Regions from separate parts of the Pseudomonas sp. H2_D02 genome, predicted to be linked through region 2. Evidence: predicted binding sites of a transcription regulator. Region 2 holds the regulator's gene; each other region holds the start of a gene.

Evidence for each region. The regulator FliA, encoded in region 2, starts transcription of late flagellar genes. The targets are predictions, from matches to a motif close to CTAAAGTTTNNNNNNNNNNNGCCGNTAA.
Region 1: a site for FliA is predicted at 2,847-2,874, ahead of AB4N42_RS00965 (methyl-accepting chemotaxis protein). Genes of this name have one in related genera too.
Region 3: a site for FliA is predicted at 2,235-2,262, ahead of AB4N42_RS19770 (methyl-accepting chemotaxis protein). Genes of this name have one in related genera too.
Region 4: a site for FliA is predicted at 2,220-2,247, ahead of AB4N42_RS02090 (methyl-accepting chemotaxis protein). Genes of this name have one in related genera too.

Annotation. Positions count from the first base shown of each region.
Region 1 is NZ_CP162816.1:212,568-217,022, reverse strand. It holds gene AB4N42_RS00975 (DUF6124 family protein) at 1-63, opposite strand, end outside; gene AB4N42_RS00970 (nucleoid-structuring protein H-NS) at 507-689, shown strand; gene AB4N42_RS00965 (methyl-accepting chemotaxis protein) at 888-2,804, opposite strand; gene AB4N42_RS00960 (methyl-accepting chemotaxis protein) at 2,941-4,455, opposite strand, start outside.
Region 2 is NZ_CP162816.1:2,473,246-2,477,700, reverse strand. It holds partial or broken gene AB4N42_RS11530 (chemotaxis protein CheA) at 1-549, opposite strand, end outside; gene AB4N42_RS11525 (protein phosphatase CheZ) at 578-1,363, opposite strand; gene AB4N42_RS11520 (chemotaxis response regulator CheY) at 1,382-1,753, opposite strand; gene fliA (RNA polymerase sigma factor FliA) at 1,921-2,664, opposite strand; gene fleN (flagellar synthesis regulator FleN) at 2,661-3,491, opposite strand; gene flhF (flagellar biosynthesis protein FlhF) at 3,608-4,455, opposite strand, start outside.
Region 3 is NZ_CP162816.1:4,329,935-4,334,389, reverse strand. It holds gene AB4N42_RS19775 (YbdD/YjiX family protein) at 1-94, shown strand, start outside; gene AB4N42_RS19770 (methyl-accepting chemotaxis protein) at 402-2,198, opposite strand; gene AB4N42_RS19765 (TonB-dependent siderophore receptor) at 2,565-4,455, shown strand, end outside.
Region 4 is NZ_CP162816.1:471,472-475,926, forward strand. It holds gene AB4N42_RS02085 (SRPBCC family protein) at 1-29, shown strand, start outside; gene AB4N42_RS02090 (methyl-accepting chemotaxis protein) at 233-2,113, opposite strand; gene AB4N42_RS02095 (sigma-70 family RNA polymerase sigma factor) at 2,379-2,879, shown strand; gene AB4N42_RS02100 (FecR domain-containing protein) at 2,884-3,867, shown strand; gene AB4N42_RS02105 (TonB-dependent siderophore receptor) at 3,954-4,455, shown strand, end outside.

The sequences.
Region 1 (4,455 bases), 2.3 Mb from region 2:
GGCTTCCTGGATTTTCTTGGGGTCGGTTTCGGGTTCTGGTGGGTTGGGTGTCACTTTGTACATGGATGACGCTCCTTGATTGATGGAGCCGCCAGACATCGCTGCTAAACGAAAAGGGTGGCGGCAGTACGCGGGTTAGCAGACCAGGAATCAAGGAACCCGGCGCACCGAAGTGCCCCACGCACAGCCGCCATGAAGCGGACCTGCGTGCCTTGATATTAAGCCGAGCTGCTAAACCCGATCGCTGAACTTACAGCGACCTGCAAACGTTAGAGCCCAGGGCCAAGGCGCACAAGCCGGCGGATTCTGGCGTAGTTGTAGGCAATGGCGCAAGGCGGCGTAGCCTTGGGATGACGGATTGTGGGAGTTGGGGTTTTTGTGTGTATATCCGTTATTTAGGTAACGGCTGCTTAGGGTTCCGCCCTTACGGCGGGTTACTTTTTTCAGACGCCAAAAAAGTAACCAAAAAGGCTTTGCCCCACCACTCGGCACCTCGCCCAGGCTCGGTGTGCCCTCACTCCGGCATTGCTCCGTGGGCCCGCCGCGAAGGGCCGTCCCTGGCCCAGCGCGGCTATCCCGGCATCCATGCCGGGATGTCCACTGCGCAATGCCTGCGTTCGGCCAGCGTGGTTAACGGGGCGCCCCAGATCAAGATCAAGATCAAGGTCTACAGCGAGGCGGCCTTATAGCCGACCTGGTTCTTTGGCTTTATTCCAATCCCATTGTGGGAGCGAGCCTGCTCGCGAAGAGGCCGGCACATCCAACATTTTCGTCGACTGTGGCACCCCTATCGCGAGCAAGCTCGCTCTCACGGGAGAAACTCGGTCACTCAGAGCCAGGTCGGCTTTAAAGCCGCCTCCTCATGAACATTTATCTCGGATGCCAAGTCAGACCCTAAACCGCCCCACCAACGTCTGCAAATGAACCCCCAGCCGCGCCAACTCCGCGCTGGAAGCTGCCGTCTCCTCACTGGACGACGCCGTCTGCTCCGACACGTCACGCACATTCAGCACGCTGCGGTTGATCTCCTCGGCCACCGCGCTTTGCTGCTCGGCCGCCGCTGCGATCTGCTGGTTCATCGACTGGATCGCCGAAACCGTACGCGTGATGTTCTCCAACGAGCCCCCGGCGCGGCGGGTCAGTTCGACGCTGCTGTCGGTCAGGCTGCGACTGTTGTCCATGATGGTCGCAACCTGCTCGGTGCCGGCTTGCAGACCGACGATCAGCTCTTCAATCTCTTCGGTAGACTTCTGGGTGCGCTGGGCCAGGCTGCGGACTTCATCGGCCACCACCGCGAAACCACGTCCGGCTTCCCCGGCACGGGCCGCTTCGATGGCTGCGTTGAGGGCCAGCAGGTTGGTTTGCTGGGCCACGGACTTGATCACGTCCAGGACGCTGCCGATCTTGTCGCTTTCGCGCTTCAAATCGCCCATGGCGGCGGTGGAGTTGCCCACTTCCTTGGCCAGGCGTTCGATCTGGGCGATGGCTTCGCCAACTACCTTATCGCCTTCACGGGCCTGTTGGTCGGCGGCGACGGCGGCTTCGGAGGCTTCCTCGGCGTTGCGCGCGACTTCCTGCACCGTGGCGGTCATTTCGTGCATGGCCGTGGCGACCTGATCGGTTTCCACTTTCTGACTGTTCACACCGGCGCTGGTCTGTTCGGTCACGGCCGACAGCTGTTCGGCGGCGCTGGCGATCTGGGTAACCCCTTCACCGATGCCACCGATCAATTGCCGCAGGCCCACGGTCATGCGTTGCATGGCGCGTTGCAGTTGGCCGAGTTCGTCGCGGCGTTCAGAGGTGAGGTTATGGGTCAGGTCACCCGCGGCGACGCGTTCTGCCACCTTCAGGGTCTCATCCAGAGGACCGACGATCTGCCGAGTGATGAGCAGGGCGGCGATCACGCCAAATAGCAGGGCCAGGGCGGCGGCTGCAATCAGGATGCTCTTGGCCTGGGCGGTGTCGCGGTCGCGCACGGCGGTCTGTGACACGGTGAGCTTCTGGCTGGAGTCGATCAGGATCTGGCCTTGCTCGCTCATGCGCTGCAGTGCGGCACCGTTATCGAGCTGGGAGTCGCGGAACTGGCTGACCGCCGCTCGATAGAGGTTCATCGAGTCGCTGGCCTGCTGGAGCTTGTCGGCATGCTCCTCGGGCAACTGGGCTGGCAAGCGAGCCAGCAGCTTCAAGACATCGGTGATTGCATCGATGGCCGGCTGTTGGGCCTCGCTTTTGCCGCTGTAAGTGTAACCGCGGACCTGGTAGCGGGCCTGCTGGATCGCCTTGCTCAGGGTCACGATGTTGTTGAACTGGGTGATGTCGCCGCCTTGCAGCAGCGCTTTTTCCACTTCGGCGACCCGCGCCACGGTGTTATCGGCGCTGGCGCCCAGCTTGCTGCGGGCATCTTCGCGACTGACGGTGGCACTGGTCATCTGGGCGAAGGCGCTTTTGTACTCGGCGACGGCGGCCAGTTGCTGGTCGATCAACGCGATGTCGGCGGGCTGTTCGATCAATTCGCGAGCGGTTTTCAGGCCTGCATCGAGCTTGCCAAGCAGGTCGTCGACCTGTTGCGGGCCTTTCTCGCCCCGGGTGGTGTTGTAGTCGATGCTGGCCAGGTTCAAGTCCTTGCTCAGGTCGTTGAGACCGGCAATGAACCCGAGCTTGTCGCCGCGGCTGATGACATTGCCCAGGCCGGACCAGCCGGTGAACGCGATCATCAAGGTGAGGAGCAGCACCAGGCCGAAGCCTGCGCCGAGTTTGCGATTCACGCTTACATTTCCCAGACCCTGGGCAAGCCACCGGAACATGCTGATACTCCCTTGGAGCGCTGATTTGGTTTTATGGGGACTGTATCGGCGGTTTGGGAGGGATCTGTAGGGGATTGTCAAGATTTCGTGGCGAGGAGCAAGCTCCCTCGCCACAGGGTTATGCCGGCCGTTCTGGTCAGACCTTGAAGCGTCCTACCAGCGTTTGCAAATGAACCCCCAGCCGTGCCAATTCGGCGCTGGAGGCAGCGGTCTCTTCGCTGGCGGCGGAGGCCTGCTCGGATACATCGCGGACGTTCAGCACGCTGCGGTTGATCTCCTCGGCCACGGCGCTCTGTTGCTCGGCGGCGGCGGCGATCTGTTGGTTCATTGCCTGGATCGCCGAGACGGTGCGGGTGATGTTCTCCAGGGAACCGCCGGCGCGGCGGGTCAGTTCGACACTGCTATCGGTCAGGCCGCGGCTGCTGCCCAGGCTGCTCGCGACCTTTTCGGTACCCGTCTGCAGGCCGGCAATCAACTCTTCGATTTCCTCGGTGGATTTCTGGGTGCGCTGGGCGAGGCTGCGGACTTCATCGGCCACCACGGCGAAACCACGACCGGCTTCACCGGCACGGGCCGCTTCGATGGCCGCGTTGAGGGCCAGCAGGTTGGTTTGTTGGGCGACGGACTTGATGACGTCGAGGACGCTGCCGATCTTGTCGCTTTCGCGCTGGAGCTGGCCCATCGCTTCGGTAGAGTTGCTCACTTCCCTGGACAGGCGTTCGATCTGGGCGATGGCTTCGCCCACCACTTGGTCGCCCTCGCGGGCCTGCTGGTCGGCGGCGAGGGAGGCCTCGGAGGCTTCCTCGGCATTACGCGCCACTTCCTGCACCGTGGCCGTCATTTCGTGCATGGCGGTGGCGACCTGGTCGGTTTCCACTTTCTGCCTGCTGACTCCGGCGCTAGTCTGCTCGGTGACGGCCGAGAGCTGCTCGGCGGCACTGGCAATCTGCGTAACGCCTTCGCTGATGCCGCCGATCAATTGCCGCAGGCCCACGGTCATGCCTTGCATGGCACGCTGTAGCTGGCCCAGTTCGTCGCGGCGCTCGGAGGTAAGGTTGTGGGTCAGGTCGCCTGCGGCCACGTGTTCGGCCACCTTGAGGGTCTGGCCCAGCGGGTCGACGATCTGTCGGGTGATTATCAGGGCTGCGATCACGCCGAACAGGAGGGCCAGCGCAGCGGCCGAGACCAGGAGAGTATCGGCCTGGGCCGCTTCATGGTTGCGCACCATCGTCTGGGACGCGGTGAGATTCCTGCTGGCCTCGCGTAGCACGACCCCCAGGTCCGACATGCGCTTGATGGCAGCTGCGTTGGCAGTCTGGGCGTCATGGAACTGGCTGACCGCTGCACGATAAGCCTTGAACGATGCACTGGCCTGCTGCAGCTTGGCGGCGTGTTCATCGGCCAGTTGCGGTGCAAGATTGTCGAGGGTTTTCATCGCGTTATCGATGGCATCCAGCGCGGGTTGCTCGGCGCTGGCCTGGCCACTGTAGGTGTAGCCGCGAACCTGATAGCGGGCCTGCTGGAGTGCTTTTGCCAGGCTCGACACACCGCCGAGTCGTGGAACGCTATCGCCTTGCAGCATGGCGTTTTCAACGTCGGCGACATGGGCCACTGCGTTATCGGCGCTGGCGCCCAGTTTGCTGCGGGCATC
Region 2 (4,455 bases):
GGCTGGCGCAGCAGGTGCGGCTGGCGCCTCGGCTTCGGCCTTGACGGCGTTCAGCGAGTCCAGCAGCGATTCGAATTCATGGTCGGTGATGTCGCCCGATTCCTCGGCGACCGGCTCTTCCACAACAGGCTCGGCCACCGGCGCGGCTTCGTCAGCCGACTGCGGCTCGGCCAGGCGCGACAGCGCGGCGAGCAGCTCGGGTGTGGCCGGGGTGATCGGCGAGCGCTCGCGCACTTCGCTGAACATGCTGTTGACCGCATCCAGCGCTTCGAGCACCACGTCCATCAGTTCCGAGTCGACGCGACGCTCACCCTTGCGCAGGATGTCGAACACGTTCTCGGCAATGTGGCAGCACTCCACCAGCTCATTGAGCTGGAGGAAGCCGGCGCCTCCTTTTACAGTGTGGAAACCGCGAAAAATTGCATTGAGCAGATCCGCATCATCAGGTCGGCTTTCCAGCTCGACCAGCTGTTCGGACAGTTGCTCTAGAATCTCGCCGGCCTCAACCAGGAAATCCTGAAGGATCTCTTCATCGGCGCCGAAGCTCATTAATGGCTGCTCCTAAAATAGGGCTAAATCAAAATCCAAGGCTGGACAGCAAATCGTCCACATCGTCCTGACCGGACACAACGTCTTCTCTTTTATCGGCATGAATCTGCGGACCTTCACCCTGAGAGAGATGTTTTTGTGGATCTTTTTCAGCAAGCATCGCTTCACGGTCGTGTTCGATGTCGGCAAAGCGGTCGACCTGGCTAGCCATCAACACCAGCTTGAGCAGATTGCTTTCCACTTCGGTGACCAGTTGGGTCACGCGCTTGATGACCTGACCGGTGAGGTCCTGGTAATCCTGGGCCAACAGAATGTCGTTGAGGTTGCTTGCCACGGCGCGGTTCTCGGCGCTGCTGCGTGTCAGGAAACCGTCGACCCGCCGGGCCAGCTCCCGAAATTCCTCGGCGCCGACTTCGCGACGCATGAACCGTCCCCAATCGGTGCTCAACGCCTGGGCTTCCTCGCTCAGGCCGTTGACCAGGGGCGTTGCGCTTTCCACCAGGTCCATGGTGCGGTTGGCCGCGGCTTCGGTCAGCTTGACCACATAGCCAAGGCGCTCGGTTGCGTCGGTAATCTGCGAGACTTCCTCGGCCTGCGGCATGTTCGGATCGATCTGGAAATTGACGATCGCGCTGTGCAGTTCACGGGTGAGCTTGCCGACTTCCTGGTACAGACCACGATCCCGGGTCTGGTTGAGCTCATGAATCATTTGAACCGCATCGCCGAAGCGGCCCTTTTCAAGGCTGTCGACCAGTTCGCGGGCATGTTTTTTCAGGGTCGATTCGAAATCGCCCATTGAAGATTCGTTGTCCATAGCTCCCCCGTGGCGCCGTTAACCGATGCGTTCGAAGATTTTTTCGATCTTCTCTTTCAACGCCTGGGCCGTGAAGGGTTTGACCACATAGCCGTTTACACCGGCCTGGGCCGCTTCGATGATCTGCTCGCGCTTGGCTTCGGCAGTCACCATCAGCACCGGGAGGTGCTTGAGTTTTTCGTCGGCGCGCACATGGCGCAGCAAGTCGATACCGGTCATGCCAGGCATGTTCCAGTCAGTCACCAGAAAGTCGATGCTCCCGCTGTTGAGAACCGGAATGGCAGTGGTGCCATCGTCGGCCTCGACCGTGTTGGTGAACCCAAGGTCACGCAACAGGTTTTTTATGATCCGCCGCATCGTTGAGAAGTCATCAACGATGAGGATTTTCATGTTCTTGTCCAATTCGACCTCCAAGCAGTCTTAAACGCGCCCAGCACCTGAACGCGCCATTTCAATCAATCCGGCACAACACTCGACAACGGTCTGGAGCACAACGGATGGAGACTGGCGTGGCACTTGCCATGCCTGCCCCGCTCGCAGCATCTCCGCACCGCCTGTCAGCGTGCTCGCCACTCCCCCAAACGCCCCCGCAAACGGGCCGCGCACTGGCTGTGTAACTGGCTGACCCGCGATTCGCTGACCCCCAGGACCTCACCGATTTCCTTGAGGTTCAGCTCTTCGTCGTAGTACAGCGCCAAGACCAGTCGCTCACGCTCCGGCAAATTGGCAATCGCTTCCGCCAACGCACTCTGGAAGCGTTCATCTTCCAGGTCGCGCGATGGCTCCATGTGAGCACTTGCGCCATCCTCATGCAGCCCTTCGTGTTCGCCGTCCTGCAACAGGTCGTCGAAACTGAACAGGCGACTGCCCAAGGTATCGTTCAAAATCCCGTAATAATCGTCGAGACTCAATTGGAGTTCGGCCGCAACCTCATGATCTTTAGCGTCACGCCCGGTTTTAGCTTCAATCGCGCGAATCGCGTCACTGACCATACGGGTATTGCGGTGCACTGAACGCGGTGCCCAATCGCCCTTGCGGACTTCATCGAGCATGGCGCCGCGAATGCGGATACCGGCATAGGTCTCGAAGCTGGCGCCTTTGCTGGCGTCGTATTTGTTCGCCACTTCCAGCAGGCCAATCATGCCCGCCTGGATCAGGTCTTCGACCTGGACACTGGCCGGCAAGCGTGCCAGCAAGTGATAGGCGATGCGCTTGACCAATGGCGCGTAACGCTCGATCAATTCGTACTGGGCGTCCCGTGCCGATTTTTTGTAGAGATGGTTGTAACCGCTGGCTGTCATAACACGGGCCCTGCTGTTTGTTGCACAAGACGCTCGACGAAAAATTCCAGATGCCCGCGTGGGTTGGCGGGCAGTGGCCAGGTATCGACCTTCTGGGCGATCGCCTTGAACGCCAGCGCGCATTTGGAACGTGGAAAGGCTTCATATACGGCACGTTGCTTCTGGACGGCCTTGCGTACGCTTTCGTCGTAAGGCACTGCGCCGACGTATTGTAGGGCGACGTCCAGGAAGCGATCCGTGACCTTTGTCAACTTGGCGAACAGGTTGCGTCCTTCCTGCGGGCTCTGGGCCATGTTGGCCAGGACGCGGAACCGGTTCATGCCATAGTCGCGGTTAAGCAGCTTGATCAGGGCGTAGGCGTCGGTGATGGACGTCGGTTCGTCGCAGACCACCAGCAGGACTTCCTGGGCGGCGCGGACAAAACTGACCACCGAGTCACCGATGCCGGCAGCCGTGTCGATCACCAGCACATCGAGGTTGTCGCCGATGTCGCTGAAAGCCTGGATCAGGCCGGCGTGCTGGGCCGGGGTCAGGTGCACCATGCTCTGGGTGCCGGAAGCGGCCGGCACGATGCGAATCCCGCCGGGCCCCTGCAGGAGCACGTCGCGCAGTTCACAGCGGCCTTCGATCACGTCCGCCAGGGTGCGCTTGGGTGTCAGCCCCAGCAGCACGTCGACGTTCGCCAGGCCCAGGTCGGCGTCCAGCAACATGACCCGTCGGCCTAGCTCTGCCAGGGCCAGGGACAAGTTCACTGACACGTTAGTCTTGCCGACGCCACCTTTGCCGCCGGTCACCGCGATCACCTGTACGGGATGCATGCTGCCCATGTTCGTTCTTTACCTTGTCTTACTTAGACGGAGGCCACATTACTGGCTGCGCGTTCACATATGGAACAATGCATGGCAGACCATCGATGTAGGTACAAAAAATATTCATGAATACCTCAGCCAACCTGCTTGGTCGGGCTGTGGTAGATATCAGCGAACATGTCAGCCATGGCTTCTTCGCTGGGTTCTTCCTGCATTTGCACACTCACGGCACGACTGACCAGTTGATGACGGCGCGGCAGATGCAAATCATCCGGGATCCGCGGCCCGTCGGTCAGGTAGGCCACCGGTAGTTCATGACCGATCGCCAGGCTCAACACCTCGCCCAGGCTTGCCGTTTCGTCCAGCTTAGTCAGGATGCAGCCGGCCAGCCCGCAGCGTTTGTAGCTGTGGTATGCGGCGGTTAGAACCTGTTTCTGGCTGGTGGTTGCCAACACGAGATAATTTTTTGACTTGATGCCACGTCCGGCCAGGCTTTCCAGCTGCATGCGCAGGGCCGGATCGCTGGCTTGCAGGCCGGCGGTGTCGATCAGCACGACGCGCTTGCGCATCAGCGGCTCCAGCGCCTGGGCCAGGGATTGGCCCGGGTCCACATGGGTCACCGACACATTGAGGATCCGACCCAGGGTCTTGAGTTGTTCCTGGGCGCCGATGCGGAAACTGTCCATGCTCACCAGGGCGATACTCTGCGCGCCGTACTTGAGGACATAACGGGCCGCGAGCTTGGCCAGGGTGGTGGTCTTGCCCATGCCGGCCGGGCCGACCATGGCGATCACTCCGCCCTCCTCCAGTGGCTCGACTTCCGGCGTGGCGATCATCCGCGCCAGGTGCGCCAGCAGCATGCGCCAGGCCTGGCGAGGCTCTTCGATGCCGTTGATCAGCGCCAGCAGATCGCGCGCCAACGGGCCGGACAAGCCAATGCGTTGCAGGCGACGCCACAGGTTGGCCTGGGCTGGACGGCTGC
Region 3 (4,455 bases), 1.9 Mb from region 2:
GCACCCGGACAAGCCGATGATGGACTACGAGGCGTTCTTCCGCGAACGCCAGGAGGCCCGTTACGGCGGCAAGGGTGGGCCGAAGTGCTGTTGAACTGAGTCTATCCCACAGTTGTTTTGGGCTGGTCTCAAGATTTGTGTACACCACCGTTCCCCTGTGGGAGCGAGCTTGCTCGCGAAAGCGGAGTGTCAGTCAACGATGATTCGGCTGACCTGACGCCATCGCGAGCAAGCCCGCTCTCACAGTTGTTTTTGGGTGGTTTCGAGATTTGCGTGCACACCGATTCCCCCCACAGTTGGTTTGGGTTGGCCTCAGGATTTGCGTACACCACAAATTCCTTGTGGTGAGGGAGCAAGCTCCGTCGCCACAGGGCCGTTGTCTGGCTTGATTCCGGTGTTGATCAATCGGCCAACAACACCGCCGCATCGAAGCCTACCCGCAGGTTGCCCCAGTGACGACCGCCGAAGAAGAACGGCACGTCGATCTCGGTCATGATTTCGCCGGTGTCGCGCAGGTAGGTCTGCAGCAGGAAGCGCTGGACGTTGCCCGCCGCGCGCAGGCCGATCGGGTCGTTGAAGATCCGCTTGTTGCGGCACACCGGGAGGTCGACGGCGCGGTCGCCGGTCGGTGGCTTGGAGACCCAGCTGTTGTTGACCGGGCAATAACCCTTCGTATCGACAATGAACGAGACCTTGCCGCCCGGCGTGCTGCGGGTGAGCTTGTCGCATTCTTCCTGACAGACCCGGGCAAAGCGCTCGGTGTAGCTGGTCATGTACTGCTTGGGATCGGTGCCCTGAATCAGTTGGTAATTCTGGTCGAACAGGTTGACGCCCTCGTCCTGCAACGCCTGCAGATGAAGCTGCAGCGTGTCGCGGCATTCGCTGGCGCGGGTGATGGCGGCGTCCAGCTTGCCGTGGCCGAGCACGAAGCGGCCCAGCAGCGTCTGGACCTTCTCGGCCACGCCGGACAGGTCGCGGGTGGCGGTGGCCGATTGCTGCATGCGCTGGTCGATCGACTGGCTGTCGGCGTGGATCTGCGTGACGCGTTCGTTGATGCCGGTGTTGGTGTCGGCGAATTGCTGGATGTGATCGGCAATGTCGGCCAGCTTGCCGTTGGTGGATTCGAAGTCGACGATCATGCTTTCGAAATGACCGGACGCGCGCTCCACGACTTTCTGGGTTTCCCGGGCGCTGTGGCTGATCTGAGTGGTCTGCTCGTGGGTCGAGCTGACTTCCTGGAGCATGGCGTCGATGTTGCGCGAGATGTCGTCGGTGGCCCGGCTGACGTTCTGCGCCAGGGTGCGCACTTCATCGGCCACCACCGCAAAGCCCCGGCCACTTTCCCCGGCACGCGCGGCTTCGATGGCTGCGTTGAGCGCCAAGAGGTTGGTCTGGGCGGAAATCTGCTGGATCAGGCCGACGATCGACTTGATGCTCGAGGAGCGCTGGTTGAGGGCGTCCACCAGCCCGGCGAACTCGCCGAGGCTGCTGGAAATCTCGCTGATGTTGCCGGTCACTTCCAGCAGCTCGGCGTAGGAATCGCGGGCCATGCTCAGGTTCTGCGCGGTGGTGCCGGAGATGCCTTGGGTCTGGCGCGACACCTCTTCGATACGGCCCACGGCGGTATTGCTCTGCTCCATCACTTCCTTGGCGAAACGCGCCTGGTGGGTCGCGCTGTCGCTGGAGTCGCTGATGTTCTTCAACGAGCGGGCCGACTCGACGGCAATGTGCACCGTCAACGCCTGGACGTTGCTGATGATCTCGCGCTGCTTGGCCAGGAAGCGGTTGCAGGTCGCGGCCAGCGTGCGGATTTCATCGTGGGTGACCAGCGGCAGGTCCTTGGACAAGTCGCCCTCGCCATTGGCGATCTCTTCCAGGGCCTTGGTCATGGCGGTGACGGGGCGCACGATGAGGTGGCGGAAATACCAGACCATGAAACTGATCATGCCCAGCGTCAGGACCGTACCGAAGAGCAGGGCATGGGTGAGGCTGTCGAGCCGGCCTTCGATTTGCGCCAGCAGCGCCGCGTCCAGCTGGGCCGCGCGCAGCTGCAGGAGGATATCGGCGCGGGCGCTGAGGGCCACCCAATACAACAGCCCACTGACGGCGACCAACAGGAAAAGGCTTGAAAGCTTTTTGGTGAGGGTATCGAAAAACTGCATCTCGATAGACTCGTACAAGGCCTTTAACGTCTGCATGCCGCTGCTCCTGCGAAAAAATCACTTAATGGAATACATTCGACCGCTCACGGCAAAGCTTTAGGGCAGTGGGGCGATTTGATATCACTTTGGCAATAAATCCTGTGGGAGCGAGCTTGCTCGCGATAGCGGCGGCACGTTCCACATCAATGAAACCGATCTACCGCCATCGCGAGCAAGCTCGCTCCCACAAAGGATCACGCCGATAATCATTTGATGCAAAAGATTTACTGGGAATGATTCTCAAAGTATATTCGCTCTCATTCACAACCCCTCCTTGAGTGCAGCGTCTTGAATCGTTCCACCCCTCTCGCTTACCGCAACGCCCTCGTCAAATGTGTTTTACCCGCGCTGTCCTGCTGTTTCATGGCAAGCCCCTTGAGGGCACAGGACACTCTCGAGCTGCCCACTACGGATGTGCAAGGCGGCCGGATCATTCAGGACGAAGGCTACACGGCATCGCAAGCCAGCACGGCGAGCAAGAGCGATGTACCGATCAAGGAAGAGGCGCAATCGATCAACGTGGTGACCCAGCAGACCCTGGCGGACTATCAGGTGCGCTCGCTGGAAGACGCGATGAAGTTCGTCAGCGGTGTCAGCCAGGGCAACACCCTGGGCGGCTCGCGGGACTCGCTGGTCAAGCGCGGCTTCGGCACCAACGATGACGGCTCGATCCTGCGCGACGGCGTGCGTTCCAACCTGGGCCACAACTTCAGCGCCACCACCGAGCGGGTCGAAGTGCTCAAGGGCCCTGCCTCGATGTTGTACGGCGCCCTGGAGCCCGGCGGACTGGTCAACGTCATCAGCAAGAAGCCCGAGTACACCCAGAGCACCACGCTGAGCGGTTCCGCCTACAGCGAAGGCGGCGGCACCATGGCCGTGGACACCACTGGCCCCTTGGGCGACACCGGCCTGGCCTATCGCCTGATCGCCGAGCGCGGTCATGAAGATTACTGGCGCAACTACGGCGTCAACGAGAGCACGCTGGTGGCGCCATCGCTGGCGTGGAACGGTGAGCGGGCTTCGTTGAACCTGAGTTATGAGTACAACGAATATTCCAATCCGTTTGACCGGGGGACGATGTTCACCAATGGGCATCCGGCCGATATCGATTACGACAAGCGCCTGGACGAGCCTTGGGCCAAGAGCGTCGGTATTCGTGAGACGGCGACTGCGCGGTTCGAGTACGAGCTGACGGACGCGTGGAAGACGCGGGTGACTTATGGTTGGAACAATGACCGGTACAGTCTTTCGATTGCCCAGCCGCGCCTGTCGAATGGTGTCCTGCAGCGCGCCGCCAACGGTGCGCATTATGACGATGAAACCCGCTACGCCAGTTGGGACTTCATTGGCAATCAAGAACTGTTAGGCCAGCGTCATGATCTGTTGGTGGGCGTCGACAACCAGGTTTCAGACCAGTTTCGGGGCAAGACTTACCGTGGCGCTAACCAAGCAGGCTTCGATCCTGCGGCTCCGGTGTACGGTGGCCTGGATAAGCCCAGCGTCATCAGCCCAACCCAGAGCAACCTGAGCAACAAGCTGACCTCCAGTTCGGTGTATCTGAAGGACAACTGGCACCTGGACGATCGCTGGATCCTGGTGTTTGGCGGTCGTTATCAGCATTACGATCAATACACGACGCAGGGACTTGTCCCGGCCAAGCCAGTTCGCGACGATAATGGTGACGCCTTCGTCCCATTCCTCGGCCTGGTCTACAAAGCCACGGAAGAACTGTCGCTGTATGGCAACTACAGCCGGTCATTCAAACCTAACGATGTGGTCGATAAGAACAGTCGTACCTTCCAGCCAGAGGAGGGCCGCAGCTACGAGATCGGTGCCAAGTACGATCCGCTGCCGGGCTTGAACATCAACCTCGCGTTGTTCGATATCGTGAAAAAGAACGTGGTCACGACCGTTGATAATGTCTCCGAGGCTGCGGGCAAAGTCGGCTCCCAAGGCCTGGAGTTGGACATCACCGGTCGCCTCGCCGAGCGTTGGGACCTTATCGGCACCTACGCCTACACCCACACCGAAATTCTCGATGACCCGAAGAACGAAGGTCACCGCCTGCCCGACGCCCCCAAGCACACCGCCAGCCTGTACCTGAGCCACCACCTGAACGTCCCGGCCGAATTCGGCGCCTGGCACGCCGGTGCCGGTGCCCGTTATGTCGGCGAGCGTGCGGCTAACGCGGCGAACGATTTCTGGATGAGCAGCTACACCGTTGCCGACGCTTTCCTGCGCTGGGAATCGCCAG
Region 4 (4,455 bases), 2.0 Mb from region 2:
TGGGGAATGTGGTGAAGATGTTCGCCTAACCACAAATCCCTGTGGGAGCGAGCTCGCTCGCGAAAGCGGTGGGTCAGCTGGCATAAATGTCGCCAGGGCTGCCGTCTTCGCGAGCAGGCTCGCTCCCACATGGGCTCTGCGGTGGATGAAAAGATCTGGAGCCACCGCCAATCCCCGGTGGGAGCAAGCTTGCTCGGGGCGGCGATCCGACGATGGCGGTAGCTCCCCTGGATCAGATCTTGAAGCTGTCCACCAACTGCTTCAACCGATTGGCCTGCTGTGACAAGGCATCGCAATCCTTCAGGGTTTCGTTGAGGTTGGCGACGCTTTGCTGGTTCAAAGTGTTGATATGCGTGACGTCCATATTGAGGGTTTCCACCACGGCAGTCTGTTCTTCGGTCGCAGCGGCCACGGACTGGTTCATGCCATCGATTTCGCCGATGCGCTGGGTCACGCTGACCAGGCGCAGGCCGGCCTGGTTTGCCACTTCCACGCTCTCCTCGCTGGAGGCCTGGCTGGCGTTCATCGTGGTCACGGCCTCACGAGAGCCGACTTGCAACGACGTGATCATCTTGTGAATTTCTTCGGCCGACTCCTGGGTGCGATGCGCCAGGTTGCGCACCTCATCGGCCACCACCGCGAAACCACGTCCGGCTTCACCGGCACGGGCCGCTTCGATGGCGGCGTTCAAGGCCAGCAGGTTGGTTTGCTGGGAGATACCCTTGATCACGTCCAGGATGTGCCCGATGTTGTCGGTGCTCGCGTTCAGCGTTTCGATCTGGGTGCACGACAGGCTGATCTTCTGCGACAGCTCGGTCATGGCCTGGATGGTTTTCTCTACTACTTGGCGACCGTCGTCCGCCTGTTCGCTGGCGCCACTGGCGTGCTGCGAAGCATCGGCGGCGTTGCGGGCGATTTCCTGGGTCGCGGCGCCCAACTGGTTGATCGCGGCGGCCACGCTGTTGGTGCGCGCGCTCTGCTCATCCGAACCGACGAGCGAGGCGTTGGAAGACGTCATCACCCGTTGCGACAGGTCATGCACCTGGCGCGTGGCGGAAGACACTTCGGCGATCGAAGCATGAATACGTTCCACGAACTGGTTGAACGAACCACCCAACACCGCGAACTCGTCCTTGCCCTGCACGACCAGGCGCCGGGTCAGGTCGCCTTCACCCTGGGCGATGTCCTGCATCGCACGGCCCATGGTGGTCAGCGGACGCATCAGCACCTGGATCAACAAGCTCAACAGCAACGCAATCGCCGCCACCGCGACGAACATCGCGATCAGCGCCGACGTACGGAACTGGCTCAGCGGTGCGTAGGCCTTGCTCTTGTCGATCGACAGGCCGATGTACCACTCGGCGCCCGGCAAACCGGTCACCGGGGTGAACGAAAGGATGCGGTCCTGCCCGTTCAGCTCCACGTCCTGGATGCCTTTGCCGATGCGCACCGGGGTGCCTGGGTAGATGTCCTTGAGGTTCTTCATCACCTGGTCTTTGTCCGGGCTGACGATCACCTGACCGTCGCCGCTGACCAGGAACGCATGGCCGATACCACCGAAATCCACGGAGTTGATGATCTTCACCAGGGTTTCCAGGCTCAGGTCACCACCGACCACACCGAGCAGCTCGCCGTTGTGCTTGACCGGCAGGGCAATGGTTACCACCAGGCCGCCAACGGCCGCCGCGTAAGGTGGGGTCAACATGGTTTTATCGGCGGCGACGGCCTGTTTGTACCAGGGACGCTGACGCGGGTCATAACCGTCGGGCATCTTCGCGTCAGGCCGCTGGGTGAACACGCCGTTGTTCTGGCCCACGTAGGTGAACTGGAAGTTCGAGGTCAACGCCGGCTGGTCGACCAGCCCCGGCAAATCGGCGCTCGGCCCTTGATGCGCGATGTTTTGCGCCAGGTTTTCCAATACCAGTATCCGCCCACTCATCCAGTTCTGGACGCTGCTGGCCGTGAGGTCACCGGATTGCTCGATGGATGACTCGAGGCTGCGGCCGATGGTGTTGCGTTGCAAATAATCGTTGTAGAGCGTGAACAGGGCAAAAGCCAGAACCACCACACCAGAGGCGGCCAGGAGGATTTTGTGGCTGAACTTTAGATTCATGGATGGGACTTCTTATGCAGGGGATGGGGGTGCATTCCGGTTGGCAATTCCATGTAGCCGCAGAGCTGAGATTGGATCCGCTCCATTTTGGTGCACGCATACCTTGCTGTCGGCCAGCGCCTGGAAAAGATTAGCCGGTTGTACAATTGTCCGACGAGATGACCACTGAATCGGAAGGATTCCACGGCGAACGGTGGTTGCAAATTTAATGAACGCTTATGACAATGCGACCTATTATCATTTGTGATATCAGGCCATCGCGTTCATGTCCTCTCCCCAGTTAGCAGTACAGGCGCTCTACTGCAGCCACCATAGCTGGCTCCACACATGGTTGCGCAGCCGATTGGGCAACGCCGCCGATGCGGCCGACCTGGCCCAGGACACTTTCGTACGCCTGCTGCAACGCACCGAACGCCTGGATCTCAAGGCGCCCCGCGCTTTTCTGCGCACCATCGCCCAAGGCCTGGTGATCGATCATTGGCGCCGGGAAGAAATCGAACGCGCCTATCTGGAAACCATCGCGCACCTGCCGGAGGCCCAGACCCCCAGTGCCGAAGCCCAAGCTCTGATCCTGGAACTGCTGGAGGGCATTTCCCGAATGCTTGAAGGCCTCAAGCCCAAGGTGCGCAGGGCGTTCCTCCTGGCCCAGTGTGAAGGCATGACCTACAAGCAGATTGCCGAGCAAATGGGCATCTCGTTGCGGTCGGTGGAACGTTATGTCGCCGATGCGCTGTATCACTGCTACGTGCTGCGCTATGAAGATTGAGCCGATGGATCAAACCTCGCGGGGGCGCGGCCCTTCGCAACAAGTGGTCAAGCAAGCGATCCACTGGCTGCTGCGCCTGCGCAACCATGCCGCCAACCCGGTCCTGCGCCAACAGTGCGACGCTTGGCGCATCGCCCACAACGATCACGAACTGGCCTGGCAACGGGTGCAGTCGCTGCACAGCGAGCTGACGGCCAACCTTCGCGCCGTGCCCGGCGCCCACATCGCCCTCGACACCCTGGAAACCAGCGCCCAGCGCCTCGGTCGGCGCCAGGCGTTGAAACTGTTGTCCGGCGTCGCCGTGGTGGGTGCTGCCGCATGGCTGGGCAAGGACCTGGGCTGGCAGCCCTGGAGTGCCGACTTCGCCACTGCCACGGGCGAACGACGCGGCTTCCAATTGCCGGACGGAACACGGCTGGAACTCAACACCCACAGCGCGGCCGATCTCGACTACACGGCGAGCCAACGCCTGATCACGTTGGCGCGCGGCGAAATCATGGTCACCTGCGGCCGCGATCCCGGACGCCCGCTGTTGGTGAAAAGCCGCGAAGGTTTGTTCGAAGGGTTGGAGGGGCGCTTCGTCGTACGCCAGGACAGCGACTGCACGCGCCTGAGCGTCACCAGCGGGCGGGTCGCCATTCGCTCGCACCAAGGCAGCGACGGCGCGCCGATCCAAGTGGAGGCCGGGCAAAGCTATCTCGTCAGCGCAACGACAGCGACCCTGGCACCGCCCTTGGACATGGACGCAGGCGCTTGGGCGGACGGCTTGATCGTCACGCGCAACATGCGCCTGGAAGACTTTCTCAACGAGGTCGGCCGCTACCGCCGGGGCTATCTGAAATGCGCCGCCTCGGTGGCGGACCTGCGTTTGTCCGGCGTCTTCCGCCTGGACGACATCGACAAGACGCTGGCCGTGCTCCCGCGCACGCTGCCCGTGCAACTGCGCTATCGAACCCGCTGGTGGCTGACAGTGGAACGTCCGGCCTGATTTTTTTTGGCGGGTTTTGCGCAGGCGTCCGGCTAGGACAGTAAGCAACGCTTATCTGCCTTCAGCGACTCCAACGGAAACCCATAATGACTGAGCGCGTAACCCTCAAGACCTCCTTCGGCTGTTCCCCGCAAACCAGCCTCTTGCGCCAAGCCGTCCGTGCCGCGCTGCTGAGCACGGCGCTGGGCGTCAGCGCTGTGCCGACGCTGGCCATCGCCGCGCAGGACGGCGTCACCGCCAGCCGCCAGAGCTACAACATCGCCGCGGGCCCATTGAGCGAGGTGCTGAACCAGTTCGCGCGCCAGGCAGGGGTTACGTTGGCGAGCACCCCCGAGCAAACCGCCGGCCGCCAGTCGCCAGGCCTCAAAGGTGAATATTCCGCGGACCAGGCCTTGGACCAGTTGCTCAATGGCTCGGGGCTGATTGCGGTCGGCCAGGAAGGCAGCGGCTACGTCTTGCAGGCCCAAGCCGCGGACAGCGCGCTGGCGCTGCCGACCACCGACGTCAAGGGTTTCGCCCTGGGCAACGCCTTGGGCAGCATGGCGGGCTACAACGCCACCCACAGCCAGGTCGCGACCAAAACCAGTA